2 regions of the Herbaspirillum sp. 1173 genome follow, and region 1 is predicted to be linked to the other one. Evidence: predicted binding sites of a transcription regulator. Region 1 holds the regulator's gene; the other holds the start of a gene.
What was found. Region 1 encodes FliA, which starts transcription of late flagellar genes. Its sites were predicted from a motif close to CTAAAGTTTNNNNNNNNNNNGCCGNTA; they were not measured.
Positions count from the first base shown of each region.

Region 1 (3,443 bases):
ACGCTCAATGAAGTGGTGCATGCCTATTCCAGCTCCGGGCTGGCCGGCTGCATCATCACCAAGCTGGACGAAGCCGCCACCATCGGCAACGTGCTGGATGTGGTGATCCGCCACAAGCTCAACCTGCATTACGTGGCCAATGGCCAGCGCGTGCCCGAAGACCTGCATGTGGCCAACAAGCTCTACCTGGCCGACCGTGCCTTCAAGCAGAAGCGTGAAACCGCCCCTTTCGAATTCCAGGAAGGTGAGTTGCCGGGCGTGATCGGTCCTACTGCCATGTCCATGAATGACCGGGGACTGCGTGAGGTGAGCTTTGGCTAGTTACGATATCGACCAGGCAGCAGGGCTGCGCCGGATGCTGGAGCGTCCGGTGCCCAGGCTGTTCACCTTCTTCTCGGTGCTGGGTGAGGAAGAGAAGAGTGCCATGCTCATCAATCTGGCGGCGTCCCTGTCGCAGGCCAAGCACAGCGTGCTGGTGGTGGATGGCGACGTTGCCACGACCGGTCTGCTGACCCGCATCGGCCTGCGTCACGACGTGGCGACGCTGCAGGAAGTGGCGCGGATGGAGCGTCCCATGGCGGAAGCCACACGGCTCCTGCCGGAAGGTTTTTCGATGGCGCGCATCGCCCGCCGCAGCGTGCCCTCGGCGACCGATCCGCATGCCGGCCGTCTGGCGGAGATCTTCGACAGCCTCATCGAGCAGGCCGAGATTACGCTCGTCAATGGCGTGCTGGCGCGCGACCTGTCGCTGCCGGTGCCGACCATGGAAATGGGCGAGATCGTGATCCAGGTCTCGACCACGGCGTCTTCCATCAAGGCGGCCTATGTGCTGCTGAAGAGCCTGAGCGACCGCATCGGCCGCCGTCCCTTCAGTCTCATCGTCAACGATGCCACCGAAGCCGAAGCCCGTACCGTCTATGCCAACATGGCCCAGGCGGCCAGCCGCTACCTGGCGGCGCAGCTCAATTTCATCGGCGCGATTCCGGCGGATGACCATATTCGCCGCGCCACCGGACAGGGGCGGGCGGTGATGGACGTGTTTCCCTTCGCCGGTGCCGCGCTGGCCTTCCAGCGCCTGTCCAAGCGCTTCACGGCCGGTCCGGATGCAGCCCGCAGCAGCTACGGGATGGCCACCGACGGCGCCAGTCTGGGAGTGTGACGTGCATGTATAACGTCAAGGGAAAAAAGGGCAAGAACGACGTGCTGGAGCAGCATGCGCCGCTGGTCAAGAAACTGGCGCATCAGCTCAAGGCCAAGCTGCCCCCCAGCGTAGAGGTGGACGACCTGATCCAGGCCGGCATGATGGGCTTGCTCGACGCCGTCAACCGCTACGAGGAAACCCATGGCGCGCAGTTCGAGACCTACGCCGTGCAGCGTATCCGCGGTGCCATGCTGGATGAGCTGCGCAGCAGCGACTGGCTGCCGCGCAGCATCCGCCAGAATGCGCGCAAGGTGGAAGAAGCCATGCAGTCCCTGCTGCAGCAACTGGGCCGCCAGCCGCAAGAAGCGGAAGTGGCGCAGCACATGAAAATTAGCCTGGCCGAGTATCAGTCGCTGCTGACCGACTGCGGCGGCCACCAGTTGATCTATTACGAAGATTTTCACGACGACGATGGCGGCCACGAACACTTCCTGGACCGCTACCAGACCGGCGACGGCGATGATGATCCGCTGCAGAGCCTGATCAATGGCGGTTTCCGTGAAGCCGTGGTGGATTCCATCAAGGCCTTGCCCGAGCGTGAGCAGATCCTGATGGCGCTGTACTACGAGCAGGAAATGAACCTCAAGGAAATCGGCGCCGTCATGGGCGTTTCCGAATCGCGCGTGTGCCAGTTGCACAGCCAGGCGATCTCGCGCATGCGTTCGTATCTGCGCGAGCATTCCTGGAGCGGGGTGGCCTGAGGCTGCCTGCCTTCAGGGCGCAGATCCGAGAGAGGTCGCAGGACGCGTTAACGACAAAGCCCGGCAAATGCCGGGCTTTTTGTTGATGCGATCTTGCTGTGCTTCCGTGAGCGGGAAGCGGCTGAAACTTATACCACGCCCAGACGGCGTCCCGAGGACCGGATGCTGTTCTGGCCGTCCGGGCCATAGAAATTGCCGGTGCCGGTCTTGCCCTGCAGGATGGTCAGGGCGCTCTGATTGATGGACAGCTTCTTGCCGATCAGCAGGCCATTGACGCGGTTCAGTTCCTTGGCGTCCTGCGCCAGTTCGAACAGGCTGGCCCAGATCTCGCGGTCAGCGTCGCCGGCTTGCTCATTCATCCACTGTTGCATGCCGCTTTCATCTGCACTGTAGCCGAGGCTGCCCAGCAGCGCATGGCGATTGCCGGCCAGCGTGGACATTTCAGCAACTATCGCGGCCTTTTCGGTAATGATGTCGGTCAGGCCTTCGGCGGTGGCTTCCGCCAGCAGTGCCTGTTCCTGGCTCAGTTTTTCCACCAGGCGCGACAGCGCGGCGTGTTCCAGGGACAGGTTGCTGGCCGGATTCATGCGAAAGATCCTCTGAGCGGTAAAACGGTAATCAGGCCGGGCGGGCGCTGATGAGATTCTTGACGGTATCGATCACGCCGTCGGCGATCTTGTCGGCATCGATCTGGAAAGTGCCGTTGGCGATGGCCGCTTTCAGCTTTTCCACTTTTTCGGCATTGAAACCGCCGTTTTTGGTGTCCTTGGTTTCCAGCGCCTGATAGGTGCTGGACAAGCGCACGCTGTCCGAAGCCGCTTTGGTGGCGGCCGGGTCAGTGCCCGCAGGATTGGCGGCAGTCGTGTTGCGGGTCTGCGTTTGCGTCTGCTCGGTGTTGAGGGCAGCAGATTTGAGGGCGTCGTTAACGTTCACGGCAGTATTCCTTGTAGGGTGGGGGCGCTTCGCACCCGCCTGTCGTATGGATTATCGACCAGTTCTGGGCAAACTTTAACATTCCCGCACCTGAATTAAGCTGAATTCGGGTACTTTTCTTCACATTCCTGTTCGGGCGATCCGCTGCGTTCCGCGCGGCACTTGCCCTGCGGGAAATTGCTTCATATCAATACAGAAGCCGGGGTCGCCGGCTCAGTAGTTGATTTCCAGAATCCCGCCCGCTTTGGCAATACCGCTCACCACCTGGCCGGCCGCCGTCCGGGCCTGGGCCATCTGGCCTTCGTTGGCATTGGTCAGGGCGCGCGCTTCGGTGGAAATCTGGAAGCCCGGGCCGATCGATACGACCCGTACCGCCTGGCCTTGCTGCACCACGCGCTGGTTGCGGATGGTGTCGAGGCGCAGCGGCGTACCGGCGCGCAGCGACATGTTGGCGACGCGGCCGATGACCTGTGATTCTTCGGTGATCACGCCGCTGGGCAGCGCCGACATGTCGCCGCGAATGCGTGTGATGTCGCTGGCGCTGATGGTCTGGCCCTGGGCCAGCGGGACCGCGGCGACCAGGTAATCCGAGATCACCTGCACGTTGG
Region 1 is NZ_JAVDSP010000001.1:182,722-186,164, forward strand. Features, by position in the region: gene flhF (flagellar biosynthesis protein FlhF) at 1-321, shown strand, start outside; gene J2X56_RS00890 (antiactivator of flagellar biosynthesis FleN protein) at 356-1,159, shown strand; gene J2X56_RS00895 (RNA polymerase sigma factor FliA) at 1,165-1,902, shown strand; gene J2X56_RS00900 (flagella synthesis protein FlgN) at 2,031-2,489, opposite strand; gene flgM (flagellar biosynthesis anti-sigma factor FlgM) at 2,521-2,835, opposite strand; gene flgA (flagellar basal body P-ring formation chaperone FlgA) at 3,049-3,443, opposite strand, start outside.

Region 2 (3,443 bases), on a different contig from region 1:
CGGCAGGGCAGTGATAGCATATCGCCCTCATTCGGGCGCCACCTTCGTCCATGGTCATTCCCAAGCTTTGAGGGCAGATAGTGCAAGTATCCCCCATCAGCGCCGTCCCGCATGACGCCGACGGCCTGCCAGCCAGGCAACGCCTGCTGGCCATCGCCACCGTCGTGCTGGGCCTGAGCATCGCGGTGCTCGACGGCTCCATCGCCAATCTGGCGTTGCCGGTCATGGCCACCGACCTGAAAGCCAGCGATGCCGATGCCATCTGGGTCATCAACAGCTACCAGATCGCCATGGCGGTGTGCCTGCTGCCGCTGGCCTCCCTGGGCGAAGTGATCGGCTATCGGCGCGTCTACCTGGGCGGCTTGTTCCTGTTCACCCTGGCTTCGCTGGCGTGTGCAGCCAGCGGCGACATGCTGCAACTGAGCCTGGCGCGCGTGCTGCAGGGGCTGGGGGCGGCCGGCATCCTGTCGGTCAATACCGCGCTGATCCGCTTCATCTATCCTGCCCGGCAGCTGGGCCGGGCCATCGGCTACAACGCGCTGGTGGCCGGGACCGGCAATGCGCTGGGGCCCACCGTGGCCGGGGTCATCTTGCATCTGGGCTCATGGCACTGGCTGTTCCTCATCAACATCCCGCTGGGGCTGGCGGCGCTGGCCGTGGGCAGCCGCGCCTTGCCGTTCAATCCCTTGTCGGCCCGCCGTTTCGATCGCCAGTCGGCGCTGCTGTGCATGGCCTTCATCGGCTTGCTGCTCTACACCATCGATGCCATCGGCCACCTGCAAGGCGGCTGGGTGGTGGCGGGCTGCGCGCTGCTGACCGCCATCAGCCTGGCATTGCTGCTCAAGCTGCAGTCGCCGAGCGCGCCCATGCTGCCGCTGGATCTGCTGCGCATCCCCTTGTTTGCCTTGTCGATCGGGACCTCGTTCTGCTCCTTTGCAGCGCAGATGGCGGTTTTCGTCATGTTGCCCTTCATGCTGCAGAATCATCTGGGTATGGGCGCCGCGCGCGCGGGCATGCTGCTGACGGCCTGGCCGGTGGCCGTTGCGCTGACCGGCGTGGTGGCCGGCAAGCTGTCGGACCGCGTCGCTGCGGGTTTGCTGGGGGGGATCGGGCTGGCCGTGATGTGCCTGGGATTGCTGGCCTTGCTGACGGTGGACCGCAGCACGCCCGATGGCCTGATGCTGTCCATGTTTGCGGTGTGCGGTATCGGCTTCGGACTGTTCCAGTCGCCCAACAACCGCACCATGATCAGTGCCGCGCCGCGTGAACGGACCGGCGGAGCCAGCGGCATGCTGGGCACGGCACGCCTGACCGGGCAGACCGTGGGGGCGTCGGTGGTGGCGATGCTGATGGGGTTCTCGGGCTCGCCGTATGCGCTGGTCCTGTGCTTTGCCGCCGCCCTGGCGGGCGCGGCCAGCCTGGTCAGCCTGTCGCGGCTGCGTTATTGAGCGGGAGGGCCGGGCAGGGCGTTGAGACCGGGTTTGCCGGGCTTACAGCGCCGGTGCCACCGTCTCGCCGTGCGCATGCTGGTGCGCCGCATGAGCCGCCACGGAGAGCGCCATGCTGAGATAGTTTTCGCTGCGGCGGCGCTGCTGCGCCTGCTGCTGTTCCAGCGCAAACAATTGCTGGTAGAGATTGCGGATCTGCTGCTGCAGCAACTGGCGCTGCTGCTTGCCATCCCGGTTGCCCGGGAAACGCGCCAGGGACTGCGCCTGCTGCTGCAGGAGCAGGATGCGGTGGCTCAATTGCGCCACCAGCTCGGCGGGGTCATGGTCCAGCGTGTCTGCCACTGCGACTTCAGCGTGGGCAGGTTGTTCTTGTTCATACGCGACGTTCATGCGAACTCCAGCCCACAGGGGCGCAAGGATTGCAAGGGGACTGCGATAGTGCCTTCGCTTTGTTTTACGGCAGCCACGCGGACATCTTGAGCCACGGAAAGTAAAAAAAGTAAAAGGCGCAGTCCCGTAAAGGGTGCTGCGCCTTCGACATGCGGGCGGCCTCAGGGCGGCCCGCAGTGGCTTCGGTCAGGGGATCAGATCACGCCACGGCGCATCTGGTCCAGCTCGATGGATTCGAACAGGGCCTTGAAATTGCCCTCGCCGAAGCCGTCATTGCCCTTGCGCTGGATGATTTCATAGAACACCGGCCCGATCAGGTTCTGCGTGAAGATCTGCAGCAGCAGGCCCTGGCCATCGGTGGGCGCGCCGTCGATCAGGATCTTCAGTTCACGCAAGGCAGCCAGGTCTTCGCCATGGCCGGGGATGCGGCATTCCACCAGGTCATAGTAGGTGGCGATGGTGTCCTGCAGCGGCACGCCACGGGCATAGAGCGCGCGCACGGTCTGGTAGATGTCGTCGGTGCCCAGGGCGATGTGCTGGATGCCTTCGCCGTTGTACTGCTTGATGAATTCCTCGATCTGCGACTTGTCGTCGGCACTCTCGTTGATGGGAATGCGGATCTTGCCGCAGGGGCTGGTCATGGCGCGCGAACGCAGGCCGGTGACCTTGCCCTCGATGTCGAAATACTTGATCTCGCGGAAATTGAACAGGCGCGTATAGAACGACGACCAGGTATCCATCGCGCCGCGCATGACGTTGTGGGTCAGGTGGTCGATGTAGGTCAGGCCCACGCCCTTGGGATTGCGCTCCACGTTCGGGAAGAACTGGAAGTCGACGTCATAGATGGAGCCATTGTCGCCATAGCGGTCCACCAGATAGAGCAGCGAGCCGCCGATGCCGCGAATGGCAGGAATGTTCAGTTCCATCGGGCCCAGCTTGGCTTCCACGCCTTCGGCACCGAGTTCGAGTGCACGTTTGTACACATGGGCCGCATCCTTGACGCGGAAGGCCATGGCGTTCACCGAAGCCCCGTGCACCTGGGCGAAGGCGGCGGCATTGCTGCCGGGTTCGCCGTTGAGGATGAAGTTGATCTGGCCCTGGCGATACAGGGTCACATTCTTGGAGCGGTGGCGCGCCACGGCGGTGAAGCCCATCAGCTCCAGCACGGCGGCAATGCCGGCCGGGTCGGCGGCGGTGTACTCGACGAACTCGAAGCCGTCGGTGCCCATGGGATTGTCGAACAGGTCGCCGCTGGCGCGGACAGGGGAATTGGCGGCTGCGGTGGCGAACTGGGTGTCTGCGTGGCCCATCTGGTGTCTCCTCGTGTGGGGAGGGCCGGCAAGCGCGGCCCATGCGAGGAGTTTATTGCGTCAAGACTGCAATTTGTGATTGTTTTTTGCGCGATATATTAGATAATATGCACAAATAATTCTTAAATATGAACTTTGGAGAGACAAATGAGCATCATCAACGTGGACCGCTACGACCTGGCCTTGCTGACCGAACTGCAGCGAGATGGCCATATTACCAATAGCGCCCTCGGTCTGAAAGTCCACCTGTCCACTTCGCAGATCAGCCGCCGCGTGCAGCGGCTGGAAGAAGCCC
Region 2 is NZ_JAVDSP010000003.1:10,127-13,569, reverse strand. Features, by position in the region: gene J2X56_RS11915 (amidohydrolase family protein) at 1-14, shown strand, start outside; gene J2X56_RS11910 (MFS transporter) at 81-1,448, shown strand; gene J2X56_RS11905 (FlxA-like family protein) at 1,491-1,838, opposite strand; gene hppD (4-hydroxyphenylpyruvate dioxygenase) at 2,033-3,148, opposite strand; gene J2X56_RS11895 (Lrp/AsnC family transcriptional regulator) at 3,296-3,443, shown strand, end outside.
Region 2: the regulator FliA is predicted to act here: its motif matches at 1,903-1,929, upstream of J2X56_RS11905 (FlxA-like family protein).